Regions from separate parts of the Ruegeria sp. HKCCD6604 genome, predicted to be linked through region 1. Evidence: riboswitches for the same ligand, from Rfam matches in the RefSeq annotation. Region 1 holds a riboswitch; the other holds the start of a gene.
What was found. Region 1 has a riboswitch for cobalamin ahead of GS614_RS08630 (SRPBCC family protein). Riboswitches for the same ligand answer to the same signal wherever they lie in the genome.
Positions count from the first base shown of each region.

Region 2: it holds a riboswitch for cobalamin, as region 1 does, so the genes downstream of both, GS614_RS12120 (DUF1636 domain-containing protein) here and GS614_RS08630 (SRPBCC family protein) in region 1, are expected to answer to the same signal.

Region 1 covers NZ_WVQW01000002.1:122,846-130,336, reverse strand. Annotated here, with positions in the region: gene GS614_RS08670 (NAD(P)/FAD-dependent oxidoreductase) at 2-1,333, shown strand; gene GS614_RS08665 (hypothetical protein) at 1,287-1,832, shown strand; gene GS614_RS08660 (MFS transporter) at 1,832-3,055, shown strand; gene GS614_RS08655 (DUF3833 domain-containing protein) at 3,052-3,669, shown strand; gene GS614_RS08650 (DUF3833 family protein) at 3,666-4,208, shown strand; gene GS614_RS08645 (hypothetical protein) at 4,238-4,462, opposite strand; gene GS614_RS08635 (hypothetical protein) at 4,725-4,934, opposite strand; cobalamin riboswitch at 4,989-5,193, shown strand; gene GS614_RS08630 (SRPBCC family protein) at 5,275-6,528, shown strand; gene GS614_RS08625 (hybrid-cluster NAD(P)-dependent oxidoreductase) at 6,534-7,491, shown strand, end outside.
Region 2 covers NZ_WVQW01000004.1:71,959-79,449, reverse strand. Annotated here, with positions in the region: gene GS614_RS12130 (carbohydrate kinase) at 1-12, shown strand, start outside; partial or broken gene GS614_RS12125 (D-lyxose/D-mannose family sugar isomerase) at 77-693, shown strand; cobalamin riboswitch at 794-991, shown strand; gene GS614_RS12120 (DUF1636 domain-containing protein) at 1,089-1,445, shown strand; gene GS614_RS12115 (ABC transporter ATP-binding protein) at 1,442-2,215, shown strand; gene GS614_RS12110 (ABC transporter substrate-binding protein) at 2,232-3,182, shown strand; gene GS614_RS12105 (iron ABC transporter permease) at 3,184-4,194, shown strand; gene GS614_RS12100 (inositol monophosphatase family protein) at 4,218-4,997, opposite strand; gene GS614_RS12095 (FAD-dependent oxidoreductase) at 5,264-7,491, opposite strand, start outside.

The DNA.
Region 1 (7,491 bases):
AATGTTCGACGAACCCCGGGGTGTACGGAAGAAAATCGCGATTGTAGGTGCAGGCATTTCGGGACTTTCCGCCGCTTACTATCTTTCAGAAAACAACGACGTGACAGTCTATGAGGCCGAACCTCGGCTTGGTGGCCATGCCCGCACGGTGATGGCCGGAAAGAACGGGGATCAACCGGTCGATACGGGCTTCATCGTCTTCAACTATGCGACATATCCCTACCTGACCCGGCTGTTTGATGAGCTGGGCGTGCCCGTGATCGAAAGCGAGATGAGTTTTGGCGCGACAATCGACAATGGCCGCATTGAATACGGGTTGAACAATCTGCGCACACTGACCGCTCAAAAGCGCAATCTGGCGCGTCCGGCTTACTATAAAATGATCGCTGATATTCTGCGGTTTGGCAAAGAAGCCCCCGAAGCCGCCAAGGACGATGACACCACGATTGGCGAATTGGTGGACCAGCTGCGGCTGGGTCACTGGTTCCGGCACAATTATCTGATGCCGATGTGCGGTGCCATCTGGTCTACGCCGGTCGAGTTCGTGGACCAGTTCCCCGCACGCTCTTTGGTGCAGTTTTTCCGCAATCACGCTTTGCTGGCAAGTGGTCGCGCAAACCAGCATCAATGGTACACGGTCAAAGGCGGCAGCATAGAGTATGTCCGCCGGATCGACGCGGCCCTTCGTGCGCGGACGGCAGAAATACGTCTGGCCAGCCCTGTTCAGAATGTATCCCGTGACGAGATGGGCGTCACCATCCACAGCCAGGGCGCCGTGGATCAGTTCGATGAAATCATCCTGGCCACCCATTCGGACCAGTCGCTTTCCATTTTGGGTGATGGCGCGACCCCCGCGGAAGCCGCTGCATTGGGCGCAATCCGCTACCAGCCCAATACGGCCACATTGCATTGTGACCCAGGTCAGATGCCAAAGCGGCGCGCCTGCTGGTCAAGCTGGACCTATCGTTCGCAAGCCGGAGATGTGGGGGTAACCTACTGGATGAACCGGCTTCAGAACATTCCGGACAGTGACCCGCTGTTTGTAACGCTGAACGCTCCATCAGAAATTCCCGCGGAAAAGATCTATGACCAGGTTGAATTTGCCCATCCGGTCTTCGACAAGGCCGCCCTGAAGGCGCAAGGGCAAATCCGCGAGATGCAGGGACAGAACCGAACTTGGTTTGCCGGTGCTTACAACCGGCACGGATTTCACGAAGACGGGATAGCCAGCGCGATGCATGTCGTTGCTCGAATAAATGGCGCCCCGCAAACCATCGGAGCTGACAATGGCATTCCTGGGAAAGACCCGGCCCTATCTGTTGCCGCTGAATAAGGCGATATGGCGCACAGCGTTTCTTGCACTTTCCTTGCTGATCCCCAATGGGCTGGTTGCGTCGCCGGTCACGGAAGAACTGAACGATGCCCAACTGCGCGGAACCGCGACGTTCCGGTATCTGGGTTTGCCGATCTATGACGCCAAACTCTATACGCCCAAAGGTGCGCCGTTCAGTTGGAGCGAAGATATCGCCCTGCAACTGACCTATCGCAAGAACATCAAGAAGAAAGCGCTGGTCAACTCGACCCTGGACGAGATGGACCGCATCGGCCGGTCAGCACCCGTTCGCGACCAACTGAACCGGTGTTTCAATGCCGTGGCAAAAGGGGACAGCTATCTGGCGGTTTCTGATGGTCCCGACAAGGTCAGTTTCTGGCTGAACGGGCAAAAGACCTGCACCATGGCGTATCCGGGCATCAAGCGCAGTTTCATGTCCGTGTTCCTGGGAGACAACACGCGGTCCGCGTCCTTCACGCGCAGGCTACAGGGGCGGTGATGCTCTATCCCCGGGTCAGTCTCTATGCGTTGATGCTCGCTGCGGCGGGTATCCCGCTTTATATCCACTTGCCGCGCTTTGCAGCCGTGAACCTGGGTATTGGCCTTGGGGTCATTGGTACGGTGCTGCTGGTGATCCGTTTGGTGGATCTGGTGCAGGATCCGCTGATCGGTTGGGCAATCGACCGATGGCCCGGCGGCCAGCTTGCATTTGCGGCGATGGCGGCTTTGGGGCTGGCAATCGGGTTTCCCCTGCTTTTCAATCTGCCGCAGGGTGCCAGCGTGCCGGAACTGGTCGCGATCCTGATCTTGCTGTTCTCGGCGTACAGCCTGGGAACCATTCTTCTGTATGGTCGCAGCGCAACTCTGGCGAAGCGAACCGATCCGCAAGAGCTGATGACACTGGCCGCCTATCGTGAAGGCGGGCAGTTGACCGGGGTGGTCATCGCAGCCAGCGCTCCGGCCCTGTTGGTCGCTTTCGGGGCACACTCCCAAGGCTACCCCGCATTCGGAGCGTTTCTGGGGCTGCTGTCCGTTCTGACCTTGATACTGACGATCCCGATCTGGCGACGCAGACCGATCACCGGATCAGGCCTGTCCTTTGCAGGTCTGGGTCAGGCCGGTGGCTTGCGCCTTCTTGCGCTGGCTTTGGTCAACAGCCTCCCGGTTGCCATAACCTCCACCCTGTTTCTGTTTTTTGTGGAAGACCGGCTGCAACTGCCGGGCAAGGCGGGTCCTTTGTTGATCCTGTTTTTCCTGAGCGCAGGCGCGAGCGTCCCGCTCTGGGCAAAGCTCAGCAACAGAATTGGCCCGAAACAGACTCTGATCATCGCCATGCCGCTCTCGATTGCCGGCTTTATCGGCGCTGCCACACTGAGTGCAGGAAATCTTGCGGGTTTTGCAATGATCTGTCTCGCCTCGGGCGCGGCGCTGGGCGCAGATATGGTCGTGTTGCCGGCCATGTTCTCGATCGTCCTTACCCGGGCCGGGCTGAACGCATCAGCCGCGTTTGGCGTCTGGTCCTTCGCTGGCAAACTGGGCCTCGCCCTGGCTGCCTTTTTCACTCTGCCGCTGCTGGAACGCAGCGGTTTCACCCCCGGTCAAACCAATTCCGCACAGGCGCTGGATACACTCAATCTTGCCTATGCGGTGCTGCCCTGTATCCTGAAAGTCGGAGCGTTCGGGATGGTGTTGACCCTGCCCACCGAGGTCACAAGCAAATGAACGCTTTCACCATCATCCTTCTGGTCCTTCTGACCGCTGTCTTCATCCGCGCAAGGCTGCTGAGCTTTCGCGCGCAATCGCCGTCCGATTACAGCGGCACCGGGCCAAATTTTTCGCTGAAAAAACACCTGAACGGAGAGATCTTGTCCGAGGGCCTGATCTATGGCCCCAATGGCAAAATGTCGAACAGTTTTGTCGCGCGCATGTTCGGCGAATGGCAAGGCAACTCGGGCACTCTGACCGAATACTTCACCTATTCCAACGGAAAACAGATGACGCGCAAATGGTACCTGACGCTGGGAACCGGCAACACGTTCACGGCAATGGCGGATGATATCGTGGGCGAAGGTCGGGGCATCATCTCGGGGTCCACGGTAAAACTGACCTATCGCATCATTCTGCCAGATGACGCCGGTGGACATACGTTGGATGTCACCGATTGGATGTATCTGACAGAAACCGGCGTCATCATGAATCGGTCCGAGATGCGCAAGTTTGGCGTCAAGGTCGCGGAACTGATCGCCACAATGCGTCCAAGCCCCAGTTCGAAACCGATTCATTCAAGTGGGTCAAACGGGTATGACGCGACTTCGGAAAGGAAGCCGTTGCAATGATCACCTTTCGCTCTTTCATCGCCTGCGTCGCCATCGTAAGCCTTGCGCTTCTTGCCGCCTGCTCCAGCAAACCGAAGGTACCAAAAACGTTTCTGTCGGACCGGCAGTTGAACCTGGAAGAGTTTTTTGAGGGCACAACAGTGGCCTACGGTCAGTTTCAGGATGTTTTGGGAAATATCCCCCGCAGATTCACGGTTGATATCGACGGGACATGGGACGGCGAAACCCTGACCCTGGTCGAAGACTTCGTCTACGACGATGGCGCGACGGAACAACGCATCTGGACATTGACCAAAACCGGAGAGGATACGTGGACCGGCACGGCTCCTGGCGTGCTGGGCACCGCCAGCGGGATTGAACGCGGGGATACGTTCAACTGGAAATACAAGATCGACCTGCCGATCAAGGACGGGACCATGCGTGTCAAATTCGACGACTGGATGTGGCTGCTGGATGACGACCGTCTGCTGAACCGCGCGTATGTCTCGCGCTATGGCGTCCGTCTGGGTGAAGTCATTCTGTTCTTCGAGAAGAAATAGGGCCACCAGGCCCGGTTTCATCACAAAAGTCAGTAGAAAATAAATTCGTCCACCAATGCTGTCGTCGATCCCTTGACCTCACCGGCCGTGTTTGCCCTTGGCCCGTCCGAGGCCGCGCCCTCGGCGCGTTCGCTGCACTCGACCTTCAAGCGCGCGCGTTCTATCTGCCCCCAGAGGAAAAACAGACCATCCCGTTTTCCCATGAGGCGTGAAGGAACTGTTGTCCGCAAAACACCTGTTTTCGGTTTTGGCATCTGCTCTCTTACTGCCTCCGGTGTTTTCCACCATTTTCGGAAAACGTAATGGTTTTTCCCGAAAAAGACAATTTTTTATGGACAAAATGAGGTTTTCTACCGGCCGTTGACAGGATGGACTGGCAACTCTCGCATGACGGATATTCACCTTCTTCACCTGCCCCATGGCAAGCCAGCACTATCCCGAACGGAACAACTTCACCCAAAAGGGCTTGCTGCAAACCTCCTTCATTTGGCCCGACACTCTCTTTTCCAGCCATGCTCAGGCGACGCGCAGCGTTTCGTTTCTGATCAGAGCAGCCGGGCCTTCGCCGTCGCGGTTGGGGGACAATTTGACGGCGCCGATGTCAGACGTGGCCGCATCCATCGCAAGGCCATTGGCCCCTGCAGAACGCCGTGCTGGCGGGCCTGCCACGCCCCTGTGCCAAGGACCGTGATCCCGGCGCCGTCCACGCTGCCGGAAAATTTCCATGTCTGTTTTGAAACCGGAAATGTCGCAAGCATTTCAGCGCCCAAGCGGGTAAAAAGTAGGCTGCCATCGTGAGGTGCCGCTGTTTGATTCTCAGACAGCGGAGAATTGGGAAGCCGGTGGAATTCCGGCACTGCCCCCGCAACGGTAAGGAAGGTCAGGTTCGACAATCAACCACTGGGACGAGGATCCCGGGAAGGTGTCGCAACCGGGTGCAAGCCCCTTTCAAGTCCGGAAACCAGCCTTGCAGATATGTCAAACCGCGGGTGGCGGTGGGGGCACGGGTTTCGGACGTGGTCCTCGCGCGCCTCCGGACGGTTCCTCCCTGTCATCTGCCCAAGCAATGCCGCGGGGCGCGGCAGGAGAGCCAGAAGTGAACAATGTCCAAAACCTGTTGGCGCGTCGAATCCCGGGCTATGCTCTGGAACGGGCCTTTTATACCGACCCCGAGATCTTTCAGACCGACCTGGAAGCCATCCACTATCGTGAGTGGCTCTTTGCCATTCCGGCCTGTGAACTGGTGAAAGCCGGCGACTATGTAACATACAACGTGGGTGCCTATCGCATGATCATCGTGCGTGGCGCCGACAACCAGATCCGGGCGTTTCACAACACCTGCCGCCATCGCGGCTCGATCATATGCAAGGCGGCAAAAGGCAACGCGCCGAAGCTGGTTTGCCCGTATCATCAATGGACCTACGAGCTTGACGGCTCATTGCTGTGGGCCCGCGACATGGGGCCGGAGTTTGATCCCAGACAGCATGGTTTGAAGACGGTTCATTGCCGCGAGCTTGCCGGGCTGGTGTATATCTGTCTGGCGGATGTCGCCCCGGATTTTGACACGTTCGCCAATATCGCGCGCCCGTATCTTGAGCCGCATGATCTTGCGAATGCCAAGATCGCCTTCGAAAGCACGATCATCGAGAACGGCAACTGGAAGCTGGTCTGGGAAAACAATCGCGAGTGCTATCACTGCGGCGGCAACCACCCTGCGCTGTGCCGGACCTTCCCTGATGATCCGGGCGTGACGGGGATCGAAGGCGGTGAAACCCCAGCCTACATGCAAGCCCATTTCGACAGGTGCCAGGCTGCGGGTATGCCATCGCAGTTCCATCTGCACGAGGACGGCCAATATAGACTGGCGCGGATGCCACTGAAAGAAGGGGCCGAGAGCTATACGATGGACGGGAAATCCGCCGTGCGCCGTTGGTTGGGCCGGTCGCCCTTTGCGGATGCGGGATCGCTTTTGAAGTTCCACTATCCGACCACGTGGAACCACTTTCTTGCCGATCACTCGATTGTTTTCCGCGTCACGCCGATCGGCCCGACAGAGACCGAGGTCACGACCAAATGGCTGGTCAACAAGGATGCGGTTGAAGGCGTTGACTATGACGTGAAACGCCTGACCGAAGTCTGGGTCGCCACGAATGACGAAGATCGACAGGTGGTCGAGGACAACCAGCAGGGCATCAACAGCCCGGCCTATGTGCCCGGCCCATATTCAGCCATTCAGGAATCCGGCGTGCTGCAATTCGTGGATTGGTATTGCAACACAGTGTCGGCCCGCCTGGCCCCTGACTCCATTGCGGCGGAGTAAGTCTGATGAAAGACCTGAACACGCTTTCATCAGCCGTCTGGCAAGATGGAGAGATGCTGGAATGTGTCTCGGTCGTGCCCGAGATGCCGAACACTGCCAGCTTTTCGTTCCGGGCCCCCTCGGGGGCGCAGTTCGCCTATCACCCCGGTCAGTTCCTGACGCTCGAGATTCCGGCGCCCGGCCAGCCCGGAGGCGTTGTGCATCGCACCTACACGATCTCATCGTCGCCGTCGCGGCCGCGGTCGATCACCATCACCGCCAAAGCGCAACCCGACAGTATCGGCACGCGCTGGATGCTGGACAATCTTCAACCCGGCATGCGGATCAAGGCCATTGGGCCCGCGGGCCTGTTCACCAACGCGTTGAGCGATGCGCGCAAGTTCCTGTTTATCTCGGCTGGCTCGGGCATCACCCCGATGATGTCGATGACCACCTGCATGTGGGACGAAGGCCGCGATCTGGACGTTGTCTTCATCAACTGCGCCAAAAGGCCATCCGAGATCATCTTCCGCCAGCGCTTGGAACAGATGGCCAGCCGCACGGATGGTTTGGACCTGAAATTCGTGGTGGAAGAGCCGGACCGCTACCGCCCATGGACGGGATATCAGGGTCAGTTCAACCAATTGATGCTGGGCCTGATGGCGCCGGATTACCTTGAGCGCGAAGTCTATTGCTGCGGTCCTGAGCCCTTCATGCAAGCAGTACGCGACGCGCTGGCCGGTCTTGGTTTTGATATGAACAACTACCATCAGGAAAGCTTCGGCGCGCCGGTGGAAACCGAGGCGGATCAGCCCGAGTTGGATGACGTTGTTCTGGACGACGACAGCAGCGCCGAGATCCTGTTCGCGACCTCGGGCGTGACGGCCAAGGTTGCCGAGACCGACACGGTGCTTGCCGCCGCCCGCTCGGTTGGCCTGAACATTCCGTCAGGCTGTACCTTCGGCGTGTGCGGTACCTGCAAGG
Region 2 (7,491 bases), on a different contig from region 1:
CACGAACTTTGATCTGCGGGATGGCATGATGAAACGATCCGAAATCAACCACATCAAGCCCTAGGCCCAGACGTTCATTCAATCTTTCGGCGCCGCATAGCCGCTCTTTGCGGATTGATCGCCCGAGAAAATGCGCATCTCTTTGGTCGAAACTGTCCGCAGCCGCAGGCTGGGATGGAACATTACCAATTACGCACAAGGCCGTTTCGACGAACATTGCCTATTCCCGTTCACTCTACGCAATGGTTAGACGAAGGATCTGAAATCCGGGCGTGGGATGCTCTGTGCAGAAAACTGTTGATCTTGAAAGACAATCAGCTTTCTCCGATGCACCGGCATATTATCAAGGCAGAAGACATCATCAACCGGGGCGGCGGCGATCTCGTTCTGGAAATTCATGCGTCGGATCCAAACGGTGGCGTCGACCGCGACAACCCGGTGACGGTCCCCAGCGATGCCTGCCCTGTAACCTTGCAACCCCAAGAGTACGTACGGCTGAAGCCGAGGCAAAGCGCAACTCTGATGCCCGGCATCTGGCACGCTTTTTGGGCCGAGCGCCGCGATTGCCTTATTGGCGAGGTATCGACCATGAATGACGACCGTACGGACAATGTGTTTGAAAAGCCAATTCCACGGTTTTCAAAGGTCGAGAAAGATTTCGAGCCGGATTTCCTTCTTGTATCAGACTATTGACACCGTTCGGTCCGGGCTGGCGCAGCAGGACAGCTGGCGCGGCTGTTGCAATTCCATCTACCACCGCCTTCGTCTGCCGCTTGACAAGTCTGGCATTGCCGGACTAGCTGAGCGGGATGGTTCCGTAAGGGATGAAAATGGGAACACGGTGCGGCGCTGGAATGTGCCAAGTCCGTGACTGCCCCCGCAACTGTAAGCGGTGAGCGACGCCACTTCACCACTGACCCGCATGGGTTGGGAAGGTCGGCCAAGCAACGACCCGCAAGTCAGGAGACCTGCCATCGCACTATAAACCAACCCGAGGCGGGGCGTCTCGGAAGGAGGCTTGATGGCGTGTTTGCGTAATATCTGGGTATGTGCCCTCTGTCTGCGTCTGGCAAACGACGGAGATGGCTATGACCTGCTATTCTGATCACTACGTTCTGATCTGTTCAACATGTCAGGGGGCGATGTCTGCCGAGGCTGCGCAAGACGAGCTGAATGCCCGGTTGCCTGACGGTTTTGAAACCCGAATGGTGGCCTGCATGGCAGGTTGTGAACGGGCCATGACGGTCGGATTTCAGGCCCCGGGCAAAGCGCAGTACCTGTTTGGCGATATCACGACATCACACGACCTGTCCGCCTTGGTCGAATTCGCGACCCAGTTCGGCGACAGTGACGATGGCTGGACCAGCGCCTCGGACCGCCCCCCTGCCCTTTTCGCAAAGACCTTGTCGCGAATACCCGCATTGCCGTCCGGTGGCGCTTCATGAGTTTTCTGGTTGCCGAGAATTTGGAGTACTATGCTCTTAATGGCGATATCCTGTTGCAGGATGTGTCCTTTCGTCTGGAAGAAGGATCAATTCTGGCAATCGCCGGGCCGAACGGCGCCGGCAAGACCACTCTGCTGAAACTGCTGTGCGGGATCGAACGGGTTATCTTGGGTGATGTTTGGATAGAAGGCCAAAGCCTTCGGACCCTGTCCGCCCGCCAACGTGCCCGCTCTATTGCTGTGGTCGGGCAGCAGGAAATGCCTGACGGGCGGATGCGCCTGCAAGACTATGTTGCGCTGGGGCAAATCCCGATTCAGGGCGAACGTTCGGCGGCTCAGCACAAGGCTGATCTGGAACGGGTTCTGACGACGACCGAGCTGTCGCATTTTGCCAACAAAACGATGGGTCAACTGTCCGGCGGAGAACGTCAGCGCGCACATATCGCGCGCGCGTTGGCCCAGAACCCGTCCTTACTGTTTCTGGACGAGCCAACCAACCATCTGGACCCCGATGCCAAGGGGCACATGCTGTCTCTGGTCGCTGATCTGGGGGTAACGGTCGTCATGATCGTCCATGATCTGGTCATGATCCCGGAATTCGCCACCCATGTGGCGTTGATGAAAGCCACGCGTCTAACGGGGTTCGGGCCTGTTGGCAAAGTTCTGACCCCAGACCGGGTACGCGAGACATTCGGCGTGGATTACCTGTGCTTTCAGCACGAAGGCCGCATGATCCCCGCACTGGATATCCGAAAACGGAAACTGTCATAATAACAGGAACTTAAATATGATGCAGAAACTTTGGCCGGTGGTTGTTTTCGCTGGCTTGGCAGGTGGCGCGGCAGCGGAAGCCGTCACCGTGGACAATTGCGGTGAACCGCTGGTTTTTGACTCGGCGCCGGAACGTCTGGTCGTGCATGACATGAACATGGCGGATATGGCCTTTGCGCTCGGCCTTCAGGACAAGATCGTGGGTCTTACCGGAATTACGGGTTGGTATAAAACCAGCCCTGATTTTGATGCTCAGCGCGGCGACATCCCCGAGCTTGCCCCCAAATACCCGACGATTGAAAACCTTGTGGCCGTCGAACCCGATCTGTTTTTTGCCGGTTGGTACTATGGTATGAAACCCGGCGGTGACGTCACGCCCGACACGCTGGAACCCTTTGGTATCAAGACCATGATCCTGACCGAAAGCTGCGTGCATCTGGACAAAGATCGCCCCGAGGCCAGCATGAACCTGTTGTTTGATGACGTTCTGCGTCTGGGCAAGGTCATGCAGGTCGAAGACAAGGCCGAGGCGCTGGTCGCCGGCTGGAAAGACAAATTGTCCGCCATCGAAGCAAAAACAGCCGATCTGGCAAAGCCCCGCGTATTCCTGTTGGACGGACCGGCCGATGCTCCGTTCACCGCCGGCAAGTTCGCCATTCCCGATGCTATGATCACAGCCGCAGGTGGCAAGAACGTGACGCATGATCTGGATACCAGCTGGGGTCGCACGTCGTGGGAGGCCGTCGCCGCGGCTAACCCGGAATTTCTGGTGCTGCTCGACTATCAGTCCGGCAACGGCGCAGAGGACACTTTCCAGTTCCTGAAGGATCATCCGGTGATGTCACAAACGGACGCGGTAAAGAACGAGCGCTGGATTGGCCTGCGTTACGAGGAACTGACGCCCGGCCCGGCAAATATCGAAGCGATCGAGAAGATGGCGAAGGCGATGCACCCGGAGACCAACTGATATGGTCCAATTGGGCCGCTTGATAGTGCTGGGGGCGGTTGTTCTGACCGCCCTTTTGCTGTTGTCGATCGTCTACGGGACCACCCCAATCCCCGTGCGCGAAGTTTTTTCGGCCATCGGCCTCGGAACCGGTCTGGTGGAAGGAGACATGTCGCCCTTGCACCGGATCGTCTTCGACCTTCGCCTGCCCCGCGCCCTGTTTGCCGCCGTGATTGGTGCAGGACTGGGCGTCGTTGGTGTCGTATTGCAAACAACGACGCGAAACGATCTGGCAGATCCGTTTCTGTTCGGTCTGTCCTCGGGTGCTGCTGCCGGCGCCGTTCTGGTGATCACCGTCACGGGTGATGTCCTGGGAATCTGGACGTTGCCGCTGGCGGCATTTTGCGGTGGTCTGATCGCCTCCGGCATTGTTCTGGCGCTGGTTCAGGGCTTGCGTACGAGCGCACCCGAAAAACTGATCCTGGCTGGCCTGGCGGTGTCCTTTCTGTTTTCCGCAATCACCAACTACCTGATTTTCTCTGGCGACAATCGCGCGGCTCATTCGGTGATATTCTGGATGCTTGGCGGCCTGGGATTGGCAAGATGGGAAACATTCCCGCTTGTCCTGATCGGATTGGGCCTGATCCTGAGCTATTCACTTTACCGCAGCCGGTGGCTTGACGCGCTGCTGACCGGGGATTTCACGGCCTCGTCACTGGGTATTCCCGTTCAAGGTCTGCGGTTCAGCATGTTTTTCGTTGCCGCGTTGGCGACGGCCAGTTTCGTTTCCGTTGCCGGTGTCATCGGCTTTGTCGGGCTGATGGTGCCTCATATTGCACGCGGCATCGCCGGAACTCTGCACCGAAACCTGCTGATTGTCTCGGCGATCGTGGGCGCGATTCTGCTGACACTGTCCGATATCTTGTCACGCCTTCTTCTGGCTCCGCAGGAGTTGCCCGTCGGAATCGTCACGACGTCGATAGGATCACTTTTTGTCTTTTTGTATTTGTTCAAATCTGATCGCGGGAGATAGTTTTCCAAGGTTGCGCAACACCGTCATTTTTCGACATTGATGAGGTCAAGCAGTTCAGCATGCAGTTCAGGGGTTGCGGCGGAAACGACCGCGCCATCTGAATCGAGGGTTAACGCATGCCCGTGCCAATCGGTCATCACTCCACCAGCAGCCGTGATCAGAGGTGAGAGCGCCAGATAGTCATAAGGTTGCAGATCGTAATCCACCACAGCATCGACATGGCCCGAAGCAAGCAAGGCATGGGGATAACAATCATAGGCAAATCGGCGCGTCTGCCCTGCATTCATCAGCCGACTGAACAGGTCAGGATGATCGCGATAAATTTTGTCGCCTTCATTCACGTACAAAACCGATTGATCCAGACGCGTGGTGTTCGACACCTCTATCGGTTGCCCGTTCAGGCTGGCCCCGTCACCAACCACACCCAAATAGGTCTCATGCAAGGCCGGCATTCCGACCAGGCCCAACCGAGGGCGCCCATCCACAAGGTGCGCCAAAAGGAACCCGAACAAAGGATGGCCGGACAGAAACGAACGGGTTCCGTCAATGGGGTCAATCACCCACATATGACGCCCGTCGCCTGCTTCTTGCCCGTGCTCTTCGCCAAAGATGCCGTGTCCGGGAAAATGCTGTTTCAGGTAGGTGCGTACTTCCGCCTCAACTGCCTTGTCGGCCTGCGTCACCGGGCTTTCATCCTGTTTGAATTCAATGCCCAAAGACCCCCGAAAAAACCGCATCGCGGACTCCGAGGTAATATCAGCAATCTTCATCGCGTGTTCAGTCAACGCATCTGGGGTTACCATTTTCGGTCCTTTCGGCTGAAGTCATCCAATCTCTGACGGATGAAAGGTTGTTCGCCCTGAAAGCTAAATGAGAAGTCTTGCAGTTCAGTTTTCAGATGGGCATGAGGTGTGACAATACTGAAACTTTATCAATGGCTTATGGATCGAAATCCGTCAGATTCGACGAACATTCGGACACTCGGGGCGGATTTGCCCTGTTTGCACGCTTTCCCCATGTGTTCCGATTGCCGTGCGTGTGTCGGTAGATCTGCTCTTGCACTCTCGGGTCAGGTCTTCACCCGGCTCATCTGCGGGTCGTAAAGCGGTTGCAGCGTCACTTCGCAAGGAACCCTCTGAGTGGCGACATCCAATTCATATGTCCCTGATGTGACGTATTGTGCGTCGACACCGTTGGCGTTTCGGATGTAACCGTAGCCGATCGACTTTTCGACGGTGTAACCATAGCCGCCCGAAGTCAGCCATCCGACCCTTTCGCCATTCCGATAGATCGTTTCACGCCCCAGAAGAACAACCTCGGGGTCAACCGTGAAACATGCCAGCATCTTCTTTACGCCGCCGGTTTTTTGCGCCTCAGAGGCGGCGCGCCCTTTGAAATCAATATTTTTCCGGAGTTTCACGGCCCAGCCCAAGCCGCTTTCGAACGGCGTATGATCCGGCCCGATATCCGAGCCCCAGGCGCGATAGCCTTTTTCAAGACGCAGCGATTCAATCGCCCTGTAGCCCGCATTGATCAATCCATGCGGGCGCCCTGCCTCCATCAAGGCGTCATACACGGTCTGTGCATATTCCACCGGCAGGTGCAGTTCCCAGCCCAGTTCACCCACATAAGTCACGCGCAGCGCCTTAACCGGGCACCCGGCGATGCCGATGGTGCGGATCGTGCCAAACTTGAACCCGCTGTTCGAGACGTCATCGCGCGTCACCGCCGCCAGAATCTCACGCGATTTTGGCCCCATCAATGACAGAACCGCATTCGATGAGGTGATATCGAACAGCTGGCAATTCATGCCCTCTGGAATGCTGCGGTTGATCCAGTCGAAGTCATGGGTGGCATAGCCGGTGCCGGTGACGATATAGAACTCATCATGGGCTACGCGCCCAACAGTCAGGTCACACTCGATCCCGCCCTTGTCGTTCAGCATTTGGGTATAGACAAGCGCACCAACCGGCTTGTCCACATCATTGGCACAGATCCAGTTCATCGCCGCCAAAGCATCCGGACCCTTGACGGCGAATTTGGCGAAAGAGGTCTGATCGAACAGCACAGCCGCTTCGCGTGCTGCTTTATGTTCCCGCCCGACAGCATCGAACCAGTTCTGACGGCCAAAGCTGTATTCATCCTTGGGCACCTCGCCCTTTGACGCGTCCGCGTACCAGTTGGGGCGTTCCCAGCCCAGTTTCTCGCCAAAACACGCGCCCTGCTTTTTCAGCGTGTCATAAAGCGGCGATTTTCGGCAGGGGCGGCCCGAGTCATGTTCCTCATGCGGCCAACCCATCGTGTAGTGTTTGCCATATGCCTCGACAGTACGGGTGCGAACCCAGTCGGTGTCGAAATGCGGGCGGCCAAAGCGACGGATATCGGCAGACCACAAATCGAAGGGCGGCTCGCCCTTATGCACCCATTCCGCCAGCGCCATGCCCGCACCACCGCCAGCCGCGATGCCAAAGGCATTGAAGCCAGCACCGACGAAGAAGTTCCTCAACTCGGGCGCTTCGCCGATGATGAAATTGCCGTCGGGCGTGAAGCTTTCCGGCCCGTTGGTCAGCGTCTTGACGCCAGCGTTCTCCAACGCGGGCACGCGACCCAGCGCAAGTTCCATAAGCTGTTCGAAATGATCGAAGTTGCTGTCAAGAAGGGTATAGTGGAAGCCTTGCGGAATACCCTTGGAGGCCCAGGGGATCGGGTTCGGCTCATAGCCGCCCATGACCAGACCTCCGACTTCTTCCTTGTAGTAGGTCAGCCGGTCGGGATCGCGCAGAGTGGGCAGATTGCCGGGCACGTCGAAAGGTTCAGTCACCATGTACTGGTGCTCCATCGGAACCAGAGGAACGTTGACGCCAAAGCGGCTGGCAAAGGTGCGGGACCATTGCCCGGCGCAGCAGATCACCTTTTCACACTCGATCCGACCATGTTCAGTAATCACCGCGCGAATTTTGCCATCTTCGATCTCGATATCGGTGACTTTGGTATCTTCGAATATCTTCGCCCCGGCCATGCGGGCGCCCTTGGCCAATGCCTGCGTGATATCTGACGGGTTCGCCTGACCGTCAGTCGGCAGGTAAGCCGCGCCGATCACGTCAGAGACATCCATCAAGGGCCACAGCTCCTGCGCCTCGGATGGGGTCAGAAGCTGCATGTCCAGACCAAAGGAATGCGCCGTAGTGGCCTGGCGTTTCACTTCGGTCCAGCGCTCTTCGTTGCAGGCCAGACGCAAGCCGCCGTTCATCTTCCAGCCAGTGCCAAGCCCTGTTTCCTCTTCGATCTTGTTGTACA